DNA from 4 places in the Paraburkholderia sp. MM5384-R2 genome. Region 3 is predicted to be linked to each of the others. Evidence: predicted binding sites of a transcription regulator. Region 3 holds the regulator's gene; each other region holds the start of a gene.
What was found. The regulator FNR, encoded in region 3, switches genes on or off when oxygen is low (the NO sensors DNR and NnrR bind a similar motif). The targets are predictions, from matches to a motif close to TTGATNNNNATCAA.

Region 1: the regulator FNR is predicted to act here: its motif matches at 1,121-1,134, upstream of HDG37_RS32305 (cation-translocating P-type ATPase).
Region 2: the regulator FNR is predicted to act here: its motif matches at 1,988-2,001, upstream of HDG37_RS09655 (universal stress protein).
Region 4: the regulator FNR is predicted to act here: its motif matches at 2,895-2,908, upstream of HDG37_RS05005 (universal stress protein).

The regions. Positions count from the first base shown of each region.
Region 1 covers NZ_JACHDI010000029.1:89,195-93,639, forward strand. Annotated here, with positions in the region: gene HDG37_RS32295 (hypothetical protein) at 1-501, shown strand, start outside; gene HDG37_RS32300 (CreA family protein) at 543-1,022, opposite strand; gene HDG37_RS32305 (cation-translocating P-type ATPase) at 1,386-3,896, shown strand; gene HDG37_RS32310 (hypothetical protein) at 3,943-4,445, shown strand, end outside.
Region 2 covers NZ_JACHDI010000004.1:282,645-287,089, forward strand. Annotated here, with positions in the region: gene HDG37_RS09645 (SUMF1/EgtB/PvdO family nonheme iron enzyme) at 1-304, opposite strand, end outside; gene HDG37_RS09650 (helix-turn-helix domain-containing protein) at 421-1,188, opposite strand; gene HDG37_RS09655 (universal stress protein) at 1,412-1,879, opposite strand; gene HDG37_RS09660 (FadR/GntR family transcriptional regulator) at 2,161-2,850, shown strand; gene HDG37_RS09665 (acyl-homoserine-lactone synthase) at 2,908-3,501, opposite strand; gene HDG37_RS09670 (XRE family transcriptional regulator) at 3,659-3,976, shown strand; gene HDG37_RS09675 (LuxR family transcriptional regulator) at 3,960-4,445, opposite strand, start outside.
Region 3 covers NZ_JACHDI010000001.1:190,901-195,345, forward strand. Annotated here, with positions in the region: partial or broken gene HDG37_RS00900 (nitroreductase family protein) at 1-228, opposite strand, end outside; gene HDG37_RS00905 (DUF1488 domain-containing protein) at 505-780, shown strand; partial or broken gene HDG37_RS00910 (nitroreductase family protein) at 830-1,132, opposite strand; gene fnr (fumarate/nitrate reduction transcriptional regulator Fnr) at 1,165-1,947, opposite strand; gene HDG37_RS00920 (response regulator transcription factor) at 1,940-2,371, opposite strand; gene HDG37_RS00925 (response regulator transcription factor) at 2,561-3,208, opposite strand; gene HDG37_RS00930 (PAS domain S-box protein) at 3,205-4,445, opposite strand, start outside.
Region 4 covers NZ_JACHDI010000002.1:231,854-236,298, forward strand. Annotated here, with positions in the region: gene phaZ (polyhydroxyalkanoate depolymerase) at 1-1,119, shown strand, start outside; gene HDG37_RS04990 (hypothetical protein) at 1,188-1,502, opposite strand; gene phbB (acetoacetyl-CoA reductase) at 1,640-2,386, opposite strand; gene HDG37_RS05000 (polyketide synthase) at 2,451-2,798, opposite strand; gene HDG37_RS05005 (universal stress protein) at 3,002-3,841, shown strand; gene HDG37_RS05010 (universal stress protein) at 3,865-4,368, shown strand; gene HDG37_RS05015 (universal stress protein) at 4,437-4,445, opposite strand, start outside.

The DNA of each region.
Region 1 (4,445 bases), on a different contig from region 3:
GTGTTTGCGATAGCAATTTGCACCGCGCTCACTTCGCCAATGCTGCTTGCTGCCTCCAAGGACACAGCTACGCCGCAAAGCGCGTCCAAGACCCAAAGCCCAGATACGGCAGCGTTCGATAAGAGTCTGGCCCAGTTCCGGGAACAGATGAAAACCATGCAGGCGCAAATGAACCAGATTCGTCAGACACAGGATCCGCAGGAACGCCAGAAGCTTCTGCAGCAACACTGGGCCACGATGCAAAGTGCAATGACCACGATGCGAGGCATGTGGGAGCCTGGGATGATGGGTTATGACGGAAGGGGTCCCGGGATGATGGGGCCGGGGATGATGGGTGGCGGTTGGGGGCACATGGGAGGGTACTACTCCCGTCTCACTCCAGAGCAACTGCGGCAGCGGCAGTATATGACCGACCAGTACCTGCAGATGCAACAGGAAATGATGAACAACATGATGTGGCAACAGCAGTACTGGATGGGGCCTCCTGCCTCGCCCCAGTAGGGTCTGCACGAAAGCGGATGACTGAATTGCTTCGAGTGCATTCATCTTACCGGCAGCTTGAGACCCGCGGGCAACCGGATCACATACAGGCGGCCTGGTAAATCTCCAGCAGTGGCGTCTTCTGAGTAAGTGAAGTAAACAAGTGAATTGCGTTCCATGTCCAGTACGCGGATGATGTGGAGCGAGTCGAAGCTCGCATCCACCTCGGCCGTGAACACCTGCGCCTGTCTGGGTACAGCCTGGGTAACAGTGATGTTGCCCGTCTGCTGGCACGATGCCGTCAGGTCGCTCCCCCCGGATATGCGACCGCTTCCCAATGCGCCATCTGCGTGGGACTTCGACACGTAGCAGGTTATGCCCTTCACGATGGGATCGTCGTAAGCCGAGATGGCGACATGTGAACCGTACCGTTGAGTGTGGGTTTCGAACGACGCCAACTCTCCCGCCGCAAGCCCGAAAGACGACACCATCAGGAGTGCGCCGAGGATGCTCGCCCGTCCTGGAGAAAGGTTGATCATCATCACCTCCTGATAATCCGCAGTCCGGAACTGTTGCGGGGCAATGCAGCTGAAACAAGGAGTTTGCTGACTTCAGCCTATTTCAGCCGGTAGCCAGGTGCTTGACCCAGGTCAACACCTGACTGTTCTCATGGCGCCATTGTGAAATCTGATACGTGGCCGGAATAGGGTGCCCTTCGGTGAGATGAAATATTCCTCGCAAAGCTCTGACCGACCACAGCTTCGTTCGCTGTGTCGCGGGCGAGTTTGCATATCGAGGATAGCCATGTCCAGAAACGCCCTCCTCCGGTGTAAGAGCTGTGCCGATCAGTAAGTCCCATGAGCGAATAGCCGCCTCGCGCGATGCGCGCACTGAGTGCCCCGGAAATGCAGATCAATTCTATCGAGCCCATCCCGGACCTGGCCTCTGGTCCCGCCGAACCGGGCTTTCCAGAGGGACAGGCTGACAGCGAGAGCGGGCTATCGAGCGCTCGGGTAGAGGTATTACGATCCCGCTTCGGACGTAATGTGGTCGATTCGACGGCACGGCGTACCTGGTGGCGAACGCTGCGCGAGGTGCTCAGTGAACCCATGTTTCTCTTGCTGCTCGCGGCGAGCGGTATCTACCTGCTGCTCGGCGACGTGACGGAGGCGCTCACGCTTCTCGCCTTCGTGGCAGGCATTGTCTTTCTCACGGTTTTTCAGAGCCATCGCACCGCGCGGGTCCTCGACTCCCTTCGCGAACTGTCTGCACCCCGCGCACAGGTACTTCGAGACGGGCAACGACAATTCGTTTCGGCCGCTGATCTCGTGCCCGGCGACATCGTGTTCGTCGACGAAGGCGCTCGCGTGCCCGCCGATGGCAGCGTGACGGAGGCTCACGAGCTCAGCGTGGACGAGTCGCTACTGACAGGCGAGTCGGTTTCAGTGAACAAGGCTGTGGCGAGGCCGGATGCACGTCCGGACGAGGAGGCTCGCACCGAGCTCTTTTTCGGCTCGATGGTGGTGCAGGGGCAGGGACGGATGATCGTGACGGCGACGGGGCCGAATACGACGCTCGGGCGCATCGGCAAGTCGCTGACGAGCATCGCTGAAGCGCGCTCACCGCTGCAACTGGAGACGAGATCCTTCGTCAACTGGTTTGCAATGGCTGCGATCGCGCTCTGTCTGCTGCTCGTCGTCGCCTACCGCTGGCGATCTGGCGAATGGCTTCCGGCCGTGCTCGCAGGGATTACGCTGGCCATGGGAATTCTTCCGGAAGAGATTCCGGTGATATTGACTGTGTTCATGGCCCTGGGGGCTCGCCGCATTGCCAATGAAGGCGTGCTGACGCGCCGGATGAGTGCGATCGAGACACTCGGCCAGACATCGGTGCTTTGCGTCGATAAGACGGGGACGTTGACACAGAACCGCATGTCGGTGCAGGTGCTATGGGTGCAAGGAAGGCAGCAGGTCATCGATCAGGCGACGCAGCATATCGACGGGGCGTATCACGAGCTCATCGAATATCTGGTGCTCGCCAGCGAAATTGAACCGGTCGATCCAATGGAGCGGGCATTTCATGAAACGGGCCATTCGGGACTGGCCGGCACCGGACGCCTTCACGAGGACTGGTCACTGGTGCACGAGTACGCGCTGACCCCGGAATTGCCGGCAATGTCCCACGCATGGCACACGCCAGGCGGCGACCACGGTACCGTGGCGTGCAAGGGCGCGCCGGAAGCCGTCTGCTCCCTGTGTCGACTGGGCGAGCGGGAAACGCAGACCATCCTTGATCACGCTGCGCAGATGGCGTCGGGCGGGTTGCGGGTGCTTGGGGTGGCCAAGGCACGACATGATCATCCCGACTGGCCAGAAAAACAGCATGACTTTGAATTCTCATTTGTCGGGCTGGTCGGGCTACTCGATCCTGTGCGGCCGGAGGTTGCGGGCGCTATCGCCGAGTGCCATGCAGCGGGCGTTCGCGTGGTGATGATCACAGGCGATTATCCGTCGACGGCACGGGCGATCGCGACCGAAGTCGGCATCAATGGCACGCATATCGCGACCGGTCAGGAAGTGGCGTCCATGAGCGACGCGCAGCTTCGGCATGCCATATCGGACATCGATACGTTTGCCCGCGTCAAGCCAGAGCAGAAATTGCGGATTGTCAACGCGTTCAGGGAAAGCGGCCAGGTGGTCGCGATGACCGGCGACGGTGTCAACGACGCCCCCGCGCTAAAGGCGGCTCACATCGGCATTGCGATGGGCTTGCGAGGCGCCGAAGTTGCGCGCGAGGTCGCTTCGCTGGTTTTGCTACGTGACGACTTCGCGCCGATCGTGTCGGCTATCCGGCTTGGGAGGCGTATCTACGCCAATCTCGTGCAGGCGATCAGCTATACGGTGGCGGTCCATATTCCCATGATTGCGGCCACAATGATTCCGGTACTGGTCGGGTGGCCGCCGATACTCGGCCCGATTCATATTGTGTTTCTTGAACTGATCATCAACCCGGTCTGCTCGGTTGTATTCGAGAACGAACCCGCGCGTGAGGACCTGATGCGCATGCCGCCGCGCCGCACGGGCACGCGGCTACTATCGAACCGGACGCTGGCCCAGGGCGTCCTGGCGGGCTCGCTGATCGCCCTGATCGTGATGGGTCTTTACGCGGGTCTCCTGGGCCACGGCTATCCAATTCCGTTTGCGCGCACAGTCGCCTTCGTGTCACTCGTGCTGGGCAATGTGGCGTTGATCTTTGTGATCCGTATGCTGCAGCATGCAGGCAAACGTGCCCTCGCGCTGCAGCACAATCACTATCTCTGGATTGTTCTGGGCGTAACCGGGGCAGCGCTACTGCTCCTGATGACCGTTCCCGCCCTGGCAGCGCTGTTTGGGTTGATTGCGCTGCTCAGCCTGTGATACGGACGTTTCGCACGCACAAAACCGAAACCTGGAGGGTCTTCCTGTGATGACGATGGCAGTGCTCTTCATGGCCGTTCTGGTGCTCAACCTCATTCCAGCCTTTGCGCCTCCTACCTGGATGGCGATGTCCTGGATTGGCTTCAGGCAGCCGGAACAGAACGTCTTCCTGCTCGCCGTGGTTGCAGCAAGTGCTGCGACGATGGGACGCCTGATTCTCGCGCGATGCTCTGGATGGCTAGTGCGCGGACATCTGATGGGCGAGGCGGGCCGGGAAAATATCGACGTGGTGAAGACCTGGCTTGAGAAAAGGAAGGCGGTGACGGTGGGTGTTCTGCTGCTTTATGCATTCAGTCCATTTCCATCAAACTACCTTTTCATTGCGTATGGGCTGACCCGATTGCGACTATGGCTCATCGGGGTGCCATTTTTGTTTGGGCGTCTCGCGAGCTATGCGGTCTGGACCCACGTCGCTCGGTTGGCGCACTCGTACCTCGACCCCGAACTGGATCTGGAGGGCGGATACCTGGGTGCCTACTTCATTGTCAC
Region 2 (4,445 bases), on a different contig from region 3:
CGGCGAGCGACGGCCAATCGCCGGGTTGATCGGTGGGAAAGCCGCCGTCTACCGGATCGATGCCGAAGGCGAACAACTGGTCGAGTTCCGGCGCGAAAGCCGGCAGATCGAACAGACGCTGGTCGAGCAGATTGCGATCGAACGCTTCGAGATGGCCGATGTAGAACACGACGCGGTGACGCTCGCGGATCGGCCGTTCATAGAGGTAGTCGGGTTTGACGATCGCAAACAGGTCGTCGGTGACTTGACGCGCGTCGAGCAGGCGCTGCACGAGTGGATGATGCGGGACAGGGTCGCGATTCATTGGGGCCGGGTCTCCATGGAACACGGTTGCCGTGGGGGGGGACGATCTGAAAACTCTACCCGCTCGCAGGCGGCGTGCCAAGACTAACAGCGCGACCGTCCAGGCCACTCTGGCCGCTAGATCTGCCGCAAGCCTTCGAGATCGACGATGTGAATGTGCTTGCCCCGCGTGTCGATCAGGCCGCGTTTTTGAAATCTTGACAGGGTACGGCTGACCGTTTCGAGCGTCATGCCGAGGTAGCTGCCCATGTCCTCGCGCGTCATTCGCAGATTGAATTCCGACCACGAGTAGCCGCGCTGCGCATTGCGCTGTGACACGTCCAGCAGGAAGGCGGCGACGCGTTCGTCGGCGGACAGCGAGCCGAGCACCATCATCTGCGCGGCTTCGCTGACGATCTGCGCGCCCAGCAGCTTGTGCATGCGCTCCTGGATCGAACTGATTTCGCGACACAGCAGCTTCAGCGCGCTATAGGGAACGATGCACACCGTGCTGTCTTCCAACGCGACGGCGCTGCACGCATGGAGGTCCGCGCTGATGCCGTCGAGCCCGAGCGGCTCGCCGGCCAGACGCAGCCCGGTGACCTGCTCGCGGCCGTCGCGGTGGACCATCACGGTCTTCATCGAGCCGGAGCGCACCGCGTAGATATTGTCGAAGCGGTCGCCGCTGCGATACAGTGCTTCGCCGCGCGGCACCGAGCGCGCCGAACAGATCAGCGTTTCGAGCTTCGGCAGTTCCTCCGCCGACAGCCCCCGCGGCATGCAGATCTCACGCATCGAACAGCTGGAGCAGCGCGCGGCGGTACGTGCGGCTGCGCGTGCCGCCACGGCCTCGCGGTTGCCGGCGGAGCGGGTCGAGGAACGGGTCACAGCAGTAGGATTCAGCATGTTCGATTATTGGTAGTGGTGAAATTGTCCCACCCGCTATGACCCGCGACTGGCGGCAAAGTGACGCGTTCGCTGCTCGGCAGTCCGAGCAACGTCGGTGCTCTGACGAAGGTGAGAAGGTGAGCCGCCGCGGCCTATATCGACGTCGCCCGTCGACGGGTAGCGTGGCTCGATTCCGGCACAAGGCAGGGCGTGGCGTTCCGCCCTGCGCCTGATGAAAGAGTCAGGCGGGTTCCTTGTCGGTGCCCGCGGCGGACGGTACCAGCAGAACCGGAAGAGTGGCCTGGCGCACGCAGCGTTCAGCGACGCTGCCGAGAATCAGCCGCTGAAAGCCACGCCGGCCATGCGTGCCCATCACGAGCAGGTCGGCCTTGAATTCGGCGGCGGCCTGCAGCACGATCTCGGCGACATCGCCGAGCGACGAAGCCTCGGAGACCGCCGGGTCGCCCTTCACACCTTGCTCGGCCATCACTTTCGAAAACTCGGCACGCAGCTCCTGGCCTTCCTCGATCAGGCGGTTGCGCAGGATCGACGGATCGTAGCCGGGCGCCTCGAAGTACATCGGCGTGTTTTCGACGACATAAAATGGCCGCAACACCGCGCCATTCGATTTGGCGAGATCGAGCGCCGCTTCGAACGCACGGCGCGAGGTATTGCTGCCGTCGACCGCTACAAGGATGCGTGTGTACATATCGGCTCCGCGTCAAAAATGCGTCTGCCACATTGCTAACCGCGGCAGGTTTATTGATCTTTTATACCAATGAAGCTTAGATGATTGCCCGAAAAGATGCACCGGACCAGGATGTAAATCAAACATTTGCCAAATATTGCGGCGCGGCGCGGACAAAATGGCGGGCGCGGCGGCGTGCGCGAAGCAGCCTGGCATGCTTACAACCCGTAAAACTTTGCTGAAGCCGAAACAGGGTTGGCCTTACAATCAAGCCATATTCAGACAAGCTGGCCAGTCCGCTGATGAACGATCGAAAAACCAAGGGCTTACCCGACCAGATCTACGGCGACATTCTCAACCGCATCCTCGAAGGCGAGTACAAGGAAGGCGAGCGATTGCCGACCGAGCACGCGCTGGCGGAGCGTTTCGCCACGTCCCGGCCGACCGTGCGCGAAGCGCTCGCGCGATTGCGGGCCGACGGCATCATCTCGACGCGGCACGGCTCTGGCACGACCGTCGCGCGGCGCCCCGATCCGGACGTACGCCGCTTCGCGCCGCTCGAAACACTGTCCGATATCCGCCGCTGCTATGAGTTTCGCATCGTGACCGAGGCGGGCGCGGCCGCGCAGGCAGCGCTGAAGGCCGACGCCGACGACATCGCCGCGATCCAGCACGCGTGGGACGAGCTCGAGCGCATCATCGAGGCGCAGGGGATCGGCGCGAAGGATGACTTCCTGTTTCATCAGGCGGTCGCGCGCGCGTCGAAGAATCCGTTTTTCATCACGGTGATGTCGTTCATCGAGGAGCAGATCCTGTTCAGCATGAACCTGTCGCGCAATCTGTCGCTCGTCAAGACGGTGGAGCGGCAGCGGCTGGTGCAGGCCGAACACATGGCGGTGCTCGACGCAATCCGCCGCAAGGACGCGGCGGGCGCGGAGGCCGCAATGCGCGCGCATCTCGAGAACGCGCTGGAACGGATGTTCGGTTCCTGAGTCCGCGCGCGCGGGTGAAGGCGTCGCGACTTTTGTCAGGCCGCGCTTCGGCGCGGCTCAAGCAGCGACGGCGACCGGCCCGAACAGCGAGGTCAGCGTTTTCGCGCTCACCGCGACGTCGAGCGCGACGGCCCGCTCGATGCCAATCTGCAGCGGCGGCCCGAGCCGGCTGACGTCGAGGCCGGCTCGGCGCAGCATCCTCTCGATCGGCGTGGTGGTCACCGTCACGTAGTGCGTGATGGCCATGCGCTGCGCGAAGCGCATCACTTCCTGAATTGCGCGGATTGTCATATCCGTGAAACCAAACGACTGTTCCTCACCGCCGGTTTCGATCGCCCAGCGGCTCAGTTCCCAGATATGTCGCCCGACCGGCGCGGCCGCGCCATGCAGTAGCTGAGGGAACGTGTCTTTCAGCATGTTCGGACCTTCGGTCGGCATCAGGCGCCAACAGCCGCGCAACCGTTCGTCTTCGCCCTGAATCAGCATGTAGTACGGCCCGAGCGCGTCGTAGCCGTCTATCTCCATTCCCGCGATGGTCGGAATTTCCCAGCCGAGCCGGCCGTGAAAGACACGGGCGCGCAAGCGGTACATCTCGTTGATCAGTTCGTTGTCGAATTCCTGCCGGAGTCCAATTCGGATCGTGGTTTGCATGACGTTCTCCTGTACGCGTTGGGGGGGCTGCCAGATACGCAGGAAAACTTATGCATTCTGAATCTTTGCGCCACCTACCTACCTGGATAGGTGTGGATGCTTATCGGGTATATCAGAATTCAGACACGTCTTCGCCCCCAACCTACAAGGGTCCAAAATGGAACTCCTCGACAATCACTGGCAACCGCAAACCCACCTCCAGGCGCGTCCTTCGGAGGTCTCTTCGGCAGTGGATCGCGTTCTGATCATTGCCTACCGGAAGAAGAAAAAAGAGAGCCAGCGCCGTTTCTGGTCTCGCTTTGGCGTCACGCAATCGCGCGGCAGCCGCTTCGAGTCGGGCGCGGAGATCCCGGCGCCGGTGTCGATCCTGCTAGGTCTGTACTTCATGAAGACCGTGTCGGACGCCGATCTGGGTCGCGCCGAGCGTGTGATGTACAGCCGCGACGCGGCCGCGCTGCTCAACCCGGGTCAATAAGCCCAAGCTGCGCCGCGATCACGGCCGCCGCACGCCGCGAATTCACGCCGAATTTCGCCCTGATGTTTTTCATATGGAAGTTCACCACCGCTTCCGAGCAACTCAGGATGTGAGATATCTCCCACGTGGATTTGCCGCGTGCGGTCCATTTCAGACATTCTCGCTCGCGCGGCGTGAGCTTCGGCATCAAGGTCTGCGCATGTGAATTCAGATGCTGTTTGCTGGTGTCGATCACCAGGTCGCGCAACAGCACGAGGTTCGGCAACGCGGCGTTCACATGGCGCCTGAACCCGTCTGACGGCTTGTCGTCATTGACGAAGCACATCATGCCGGCTTCCTGATTCGGTCCATGAATTGGCAGCGTCACGCCCGCGCCCAGGCCGTACGAGCGAGCTTCCTCATACAGGGATTGCTGCGCCGGGCTGGCGAAAATCTCGGGCGTCCAGACCAGCGGCGATGAGCGTGACAG
Region 3 (4,445 bases):
GCGATGTCGGCGTGGATCGTAGCGATACAGTCCGCGCGCGAGCACCGCATAGATGTCGATTTCATGCAGGGCCAGCACCGAGGGCGCGGTTCGCCCGCCGTCCGGCCCGCGATTGATGCCGTTGGCCGCCCACAGCAAATTGCTGAGTATCGTGTCGTCCAGCAAGTCGGCAGCGAAGCGGCGCGTTAGATGTTTCATGAACACGTCGTCCTCGTGCAAGCCGGAACTGCAAACGGCACACCGTCATCGTCTACCACCGCGGCATTTAATGATTGACTCAAATCAACCGGCTTTCGCGAACGTGGGACTGTTCGAGGCCTGCCGTCAGGTGATGTCACTCGTTCGATCCGAGTCAGCCGGGATCGCCACCAAAAAATTGGCGACGTTTCAAGCGGGTCTATTCTGAACACATCGGAGCGCCGAGCGTGGCCGCACTCTGGTTATCCGCGCCGCTTCCGTCGGCTTTGTTCAAGCCACGTACTTTCACTCTCACAGGTACCGGCCATGCATATCCATTTCCCGCAGGAACGTCCCGAGTACTGCGCGCGCGATCTCGTCGTCGCCTTTCCGGCGGAGGTCGACGGTGAGCGCGTGCAGTGCGCCATTACCGCGGAGGCGCTGGAAGACCACTTCGGCGCGCCGTCGTTGCGCGAAGACGATCTGATCGAAGCGTTCGATACACACCGGCAGCCTATCGAGGCCGCCGCGCGAAATTTGCTGAAAGAAGTGGGCGCGAAGCCGGTCATGATGCACAGCGGCTACTTCCGCTTCCGCGATTGAAGCCGCGCGGCCGGGCCGCTGATCGGCGCTTTGACTGCGCCGCGCTACGAGACACCACGTCGGCAAGTGGGCGCCGCGGCGAATGCGGCACGGCGCCGCCGCGGCCAACCCGGATCAGCAGTTGCGGGACGGCGTCCAGATTGAGCGCGGCGCGCAGGCGCTCGCGCAGCGAAGCCACTTCGATCGGTTGATTCAGGTAGGAAGCCGTCATGCCTTCGGAGGCGGCGGTGAGCAGCACCCGTTCGAGCGCCTGCCCGGCCGCGAGCCATGCGGCCGCGTCGTCCGTGCCGGTGCCGATGCACAGCAGCAATGGCGAGCCGGCGACGAGCGTCTGATGCGCTGCGGCGGGCTTGACTCCGATCAAACGGCGGCGAGCGCGCGCGGCTAGACGCGGGCGAGAGCTTCTCTGTCGAGAATCCTGATCTGCTTGCCGTGGGTGTCGAGCAGGCCGTCCTTCTGAAACTTCGATAGCATGCGGCTGACGGTTTCGAGTTTCATCCCGAGGTAGCTGCCGATCTCTTCCCGCGTCATGCGCAGATGAAATTCCGCCTGCGAATAACCGCGCGACTTGAGCTTGCCCGACAGGTTCAGCAGGAACGTCGCGACCCGCTGGTCCGCGGACATCGTGCCGAGCAGCATCATCAGCGTCGCCTCGCGCACGATCTCGCCGCCCATCAGCCTGTGCACATGCTGCTGCAATGCCTTGACGTCGCGGCACATGGCTTCGAGCAAATGGAACGGGATGATGCAGACCTTGCTGTCCTCGATGGCGAGCCCATCGCAGCTATGCTTGCCTGAACCGATGCCGTCGAGACCCAGCACATCGCCCGCTAGATGAAACCCGGTGACCTGTTCACGGCCGTCGCGATGCATCACGACAGTCTTGAACGAGCCCGCGCGAACTGCGTAGATGCTCTGGAACGAATCGCCTGCGCGAAACAGGGATTCGCCATTTTTGATCGTGCGCGAAGGGCAGATCAGCGCGTCGACCCGTTCGGTCTCCGTCGCTGTCAGACCTTCCGGCAAGCAGGAAGCACGCATCGCGCAACTCGGGCAGTTGGCGCCGCCGTGCTTCGGCCGGGCCGGTGCGAATCCGGGATCTTTCAGCGCGTGCAGCGGAATCTGCGCGATGGTCCGGGTCTGGGAATATTCGGCAACGTCAGACATGATGGGCTCCGAGATGGTAGAGACCGCGCGCGCAATGCTCGTGGGCAATTCGCTCGATGGTGTTGCATGCAAGATCGAATTCACTGGTCTTGTCGAAGAAGTACTGCGCGCCGTTGGCGACGCACGCCTGCCTGAACCACGTGCCCGAATGATTCGTGAGCACGATCGTGATCACGGTGGACATGCTCCGCGCGAGGTAGCGCAGCAGGTCGATGCCGCTGCCGTCGCTCAGATGTAAATCCATCACCACGACATCGGCTGCCGTCGCGCCGATGCCGTCCAGTGCCGCACCGGGTTCCTCCGCTTCACCGACGATCTCGACGCCTTCGATCGCACCGAAACGCGCGGCGATGCGTTTCCTGATCGAAATCGCGTCGTCCACGAGGAACACGCGTACGGCTGGGTGTGACGGGCTTGAGTTCATGGCTCGAAGTATCGGCCGCGTCGTCTCAAAATAAAATCAGCGGGGAACGAGCTTCGGGTAGGCGAGCGCGAAGTGTTGTAGGGAATTTCCTACATACACTCTGTGACGGCGAAGCAGCCGCGCGAGGAGCCACGGCTGTGACGGGGGTAACGGCGGAGCGGACCCGGTGGCAGCGGCGCCGTGACGGCGCTAGATTTCGTCGTCTTCCCCGAGCAGCTTGTGGCGCAGCGCGTAGCGCACCAGCGCGGCTTCGTGCGGCATCTGCATTTTCTCGAGAATGCGGGTTTTATAGGTGCTTACCGTCTTGCTGCTGACACATAATTCGGTGGCGATTTCCGTGAGGGTTTGTCCTGCGGCGATGCGCCGGAATACGTCGAATTCGCGATCCGACAGGCGCTGGTGGGGCAGTGTGTCGGCGGACTCGTTGAGGCTTTGCGCGAAGCGTTCGGCCATCGCGAGACTGACATAGACGCCGCCGGAGGCGACTTTGCTCACCGCCGAGACCAGTTCCGCGCTCGCGCTCTCCTTGGTGAGATAGCCCGATGCGCCGGCTTTGAACGCACGCACGGCGTACTGCTGCTCCGCATGCATGGTGAGTACGAGGATGCGCAGCGCCGGCATCTCGTCCTTGATCTGCTTGATCAGCTCGACACCGTTGCGCCCCGGCATCGACAGATCCAGCACCAGCACATCGGCCGGGTGCGAGCGAACCAGAGCAATCGTACCGACGCCGTCGCTGGCTTCTCCGACCACTTCGAAGCCGTTTGTGTTTTGCAAAATATGTCGCAGGCCATCGCGCACGAGCGCGTGATCGTCGGCTATCAGCACGCGAATCATGTTAGCGTCTCCTGCTGTTGCACGGCCGCGGCCGGGAACGTGACGGACAGTGAAAAGCCCTTGCCGCTGGACGTATGTATTTCGACGGTGCCGCCTAGCATATGCGCACGTTCGCGGATCCCGAGCAGCCCGAACGATTTTTCGGCGCGCGCGTCCGAACGGCCCGCGCCATGACCGTTGTCCGCCACTCGCACAATGCAGGCGTCCTCTTCGCGGCGCACCGTCAGCATGACGACCGTGGCCTGCGCGTGGCGGGCGACGTTGGTGAGCGCCTCCTGCACGATGCGGAATAGTGTGGTTGCGCCTGCCGGCGTAAAGGGTGTGTCGCCGACTTCGATGTCACGTTTCACCTCGATGCCGTAGCGGTTCGTAAAGTCGTTGGCGAGCCATTCGATGGCCGGGATCAGGCCGAGATCGTCGAGCATGACCGGGCGCAGGTCGGCCGCGATCCGGCGCACCGACGCGACCGTCGCGTCGATCAGCCGTCGCATGTCGCTGAGTTGTCGCAGAATCCCGGACTCGGCGGTGGCTTCGAGCGCCTGTTCGACCGATGAAAGGTCCATTTTCAGTGCGGTCAACTGCTGGCCGAGGTCGTCGTGCAATTCGCGGGCAATACGGGTTTTTTCGTCCTCGCGAACCATCTGCAGATTGGCCGACAGTTCGCGCAATTCCTCGCGCGATTTGCGCTGCGCGTTCTCCGCTTTGACCCGTTCCGTGATGTCGCGCAGCATGACGGTGTACAGCTTGCTGTCACCGTCGGCCACCTGGGAAATCGACGCTTCGATCGGAAATTCTTCGCCGTTGCTGCGCAGCCCGAATAGCACGCGCTGCTGTTTGCCCATCTGGCGGTCGGACACGCCCGTGACGCCGAACTGGTCGACATGCCGCTCGTGCGCCGCGCGAAAACGTTCCGGAATGAAGCGCGACAGCGAAGCGCCGAGCGCGTCCGCCGCGCTGAAGCCGAATACCTGTTCGGCCATCGGGTTGAAGATGACAATCTTCTGTCGTTCATCGACGGTGATGATGGCTTCCATCGACGAGCGGATGATCGCCATCATGCGTGCCTCGTTGACGCTCGACTGGCTTCGCGCCTCGCTGGTCAAGGTCGAGACGCCGCGTGCGCGGGCAAGCAGAAAGGCCACGGCGGCGAACAGACAGGCAGCGGCGATGCATGCCGTCAGCAAGCTGTTGTCCCGGAGCGGGGCTTCGCGCAGCGACCATTGCGCCAGCCAGCGCC
Region 4 (4,445 bases), on a different contig from region 3:
TTCGCGATCCACTCCGTTGCCGCCAACGGTAGCCGCGTAACCGTCGACGAAAGCGTCGTCGCCTCCTTGCCGCTCGGCGCGCTGCTCAGGTTCAAGCGCAGCCCCTCTACACCCCCTACCGACGCAAAACTGCCGGTGCTGTTGTGCGCGCCCCTCGCCGGACATCACTCAGTGATGCTGCGCGAGACCGTCGAAACGCTGCTCGAAGAACGCGACGTGTTCGTAACCGATTGGGCCGACGCGCGCGACGTGCCGCGCGAAGCGGGCCCGCTATCGCTCGACGACTACGTGCAGGCGCTCGAAAGCTTCGTCGGCGCCGCCCGCGCGTTCGGTTCGCCGGTTCATGTGATCGCGATCTGTCAGGCGAGCGTGCCTGCGCTCGGCGCCGCGGCGCTGCTCGCCATGGACGAGACGGCGCCGATCGCGAGCCTCTCGCTACTCGGCGGCCCGATCGATACCCGTTTGAACCCGACCATCACCGACCGCTTCGCCAGTTCCCATTCGCTCGAGTGGTTTCACGACCATGCGATCGATATCGTTCCACCACCCTATTGCGGCGCGGGGCGTCTCGTGTATCCGGGCTTCATCCAGCAGACCGCGATTTTTGCCGCGCATCCGGAGCGGCAGATGCGACTCGAAGCGGATTACTGGTCCCGATGGCTCGCCGGCGACATGCCCGGTGCGCAGCAGGCGCTGCGCTCGGCAAACGAATATGCCGCGGTGCTCGACATGGCGGAGTGCTACTTCCTCGACATGCTTCGTGTGGTGTTTCACGAACATCTGTTGCCGCGCGATCTGTGGTCGGTCGCCGGGCGCCGGGTACGAATCGCCGCGCTGCGCGATACCCCGCTGTGCACGATCGAGGGTGACAGCGACGAGATCACGGGCGCGGGGCAAACGCATTGCGCGCATGCGCTGTGCGATGCATCGCCGATGCGAGCCGCGCGGCAGCTCACCATCGAGCAGTGCAATCACTACGACCTGTTCATTGGGTCGCGTTGGCGCGATGCGGTTCATCCGGGGCTCTGCGAATTCTGGCGCGATGTCGAGCACGCCGCGTCGAAGGTTTGCCGGCCGCGCCGCGCGGCCAGGGGTTCGGCAAACCGCAAATCGGCGTGAAGTGGCCGGGAAAACGTCAGCAGTCCGCATCTGACGAACGCCGAGCGGCACGTCACGATGCAAGCTCGTCAGTTCCCACGCTCGGTGCCGATCGCTGTTTCGAGGGTCATTTCCGCCACATCGAACGCGCGACGGATCGCCGCTTTAGCGTCGTCGTCAGTGCAGTGCGCGACGGGCTTGAGCTCGTGCGCGGGCGTGACCAGATCCAGCCTCACGTCATACAGCGGATGCGCCGATCCAGGACGCAACGCCTCGATGGCGAGATGGCAGTGCGATACGAGCGCGCCAAACCGCGCGAGACGCACCAGTTGCGCACCTGCTTCCGCTTCGAGCGGAGCCGCACCCGCAAAGCCAAGGTAGACGATCTGCATGTCGATGCCCATCTTCGCCTCCCCTTGCGAGTGTCGATCGAACCTGTTTCGCGCAGACTCAGGGTCCAGGCGCTTGCTATGGGGCTTATCGTGTTCTTGCCAGAAAGGCGGTCATTGACGTGGGTCAAGCGCGGTGAAGGCGAGCACCCTCACTGCATATGCATACCCCCGTTAATCGCAATGTCCGCACCGGTGATAAAAGCCGCCTCCTCTGAGCATAGAAACGCGATCAACGCCGCCACCTCGTCCGGACGTCCCAGCCGGCCGAGCGGAATCTGCGGCAGGATCTTCGTGTCGAGGATCTCGCGCGGCACCGCTTCGACCATCGCGGTCGCGAGATAACCGGGCGACACCGTGTTCACCGTGACGCCGTGCTTCGCGGTTTCGAGCGCAAGTGCCTTCGTGAAGCCGTGCACGCCCGCTTTGGCAGCTGAATAATTGGTTTGCCCGTAGGCGCCGCGCGAACCGTTGACCGACCCCACGTTGACGATGCGGCCGTGGCGCCGCTCGAGCATGCCGGGCAACAGCGGCTTGCTCATGTTGAACAGGCCATCGAGATCGGTGCGCAGCACGGCGTCCCAGTGCTCCTTGCTCATCTTCGCGAAGCTCGTGTCGTGCGTGATGCCCGCGTTGTTGATCAGCACGTCTACCGCGCCCAGATCGGTCAGCACGCGTTGCGCGCAGCGCGCGCATGAATCGAAGTCGGCGATGTCGGCTTCGTACGCGTGAAAGTCGCGCCCCGTGTCGCGCTCGTGCTGCAGCCATGTCGACACGTGATCGTTGTGCGTCGAGTGCGTCACCGCGACCGTCATGCCCGCGTCATGAAGCGCCCGGCTGACCGCCGTGCCCAAACCGCCCATCCCGCCTGTGACCAATGCCACGCGATCCGTTCCCATCTGAACGCCTCCTTGCCGTGTCTGCCATTGACGGTGCGCGCGCCGGCCTTGCCGGCTCGCGCGGCTAAACGACGCCCGCGAACGGCAGCGCGTTCTGCGAGCTCCACCACCATGCGCTCAGGCCGCCCGCGAACGGCGCGACGCCTGGCGCGATGCCGTACACCGCCTGCCACCCCGCATACCAGGCGGCGCAAGCGCGGTTGGCCTCGCCGAACCAGTCCGCCTCGCGCTGCGCTACGAAAGCGATCGACTTGCTCCAGTCGGCGAAGCACCGCTCGGCGTACTCGTGTGCCGCGCCCTGTGCGGTCTGATACGCCGCTGCGTAGTCGAGCCAGCCTTCGGGCGGCCCGGACGCCGTCGAGGTCCACGGTGAAGCGGGGCGCCCGGGCGGCGCATCGGATTCGGAAATCATGATCGCTGCCCTCCAGAGCACAGCATAGGATTGCCAGGCGCGGTTGCAAACCGTCGAGCGTGCCCGCCACTGTATTGTGCGCGCGGCGGCCCGCGCTTGATCTGCATCAATAGCCGCGGCCGCCGGGCTCATAGACTCCATTTGACGACGGGTTCGAGCCTGCTTGCGCCCGTTTCCCCACGTTCTGTCACGGAGCTTTGGCGATGAGCTACAAAAGCATTCTCGTTCACCTCGATACGAGCGTTCGTGCACATCCGCGCCTCGAAATCGCATTGCAGTTCGCACACCGCTTTCATGCGACGCTGACCGGCCTGTTTTCGACGTACGTGCCACCGCGGCACGCGTTCTTCGTGATGGCCGGCACCGCCGACTACTACGCGGAGCACGAGCGTCTGCGGCACGAGCGTGCCAGCGCGCTGGAGCGGCTGTTTCGTGCGGAACTCGCGCGCGCGAACGTCGACGGTCATTGGATCGCCGCGAACGGCTACGCGAACGACGTCGTGCCGCCCTATGCGCGTCTCGCCGATCTGATCGTGCTCGGGCAGACCGATCCGACCGATCCCGAGGCGTTCGTCGCCGAACAGTTCGTCGAGCACGTCGTGCTGTCGGCCGGGCGGCCGGTACTGCTGGTGCCGTCGCGCGGCACCTTCGCGGCGCCCGGCCGCCACGTGCTGATCGCGTGGGACGGCAGCCGCGAAGCCACCCGCGCGATCCACGACGCGCTGCCGTTCCTCGCGCACGCGTCCAAAGTGACGCTGCTGACGGTTCATTCGTCGGGCGATCGTCCGCCGCGCGACACGGTTTCGGGCGACGACATCGCACTCACTGTCGCGCGTCACGGCGTCAAGATCGACGTGCGCGAACTGAGCATCGCGGACGACACGCCGGTCGGCGACGCGCTGCTGTCGCAGGCGGCCGACCTCGGCTGCGACATGATCGTGATGGGCGCTTACGCGCATTCGCGTCTGCACGAAATCGTATTGGGCGGCGCGACGCGCACGATGCTCGAGTCGATGACCGTGCCGGTGCTGTTGTCGCACTAAAGTGCACGCTTAAGGAGTCCGCCATGTTTCACCGCCTACTCGTCGCGCTCGACGGCAGCGACACCGCCTCCCGTGCGTTCGACGCCGCACTGACCCTTGCCGCCGAATCGGGCGCCGAGTTGCAGCCGCTGTACGTGATCGACGTGCCCGTCATCGCCTACGACGCGCCCGGCTTCGACCCTTGCGTGATCCGGGACGCCTTCATCGAGGAAGGCAAGCGGATCGCGGCCGATGCCCAGAGCCGGATGACCGCGCGCGGGATCAAGGGCACGGCCCGCACCGTCGAAGCCGCGATCACCGGCGAAGACGTCGCGCATCGCATCGTCGCGGCGGCGCTCGAATGGCACGCCGACGCGATCGTGATGGGCACGCACGGCCGCCGTGGTCTTCAACGACTGATGCTCGGCAGCGTCGCCGAGCGCGTGCTGCGCAGCGCCAGCTGCCCGGTGCTGATGATTCCCGCGCACGCGAACGGCGCGACGCGCGATCAGTCAGTCCCGGCCTGCGCCGAAAACGAACTCAACTGAGCCGCGAAAACCGGGCTGCTGCGCGGCCGCTCCCACGCGATCGCGCCACGGCTGCGCGACGCGGCGCTTCAGGGCCG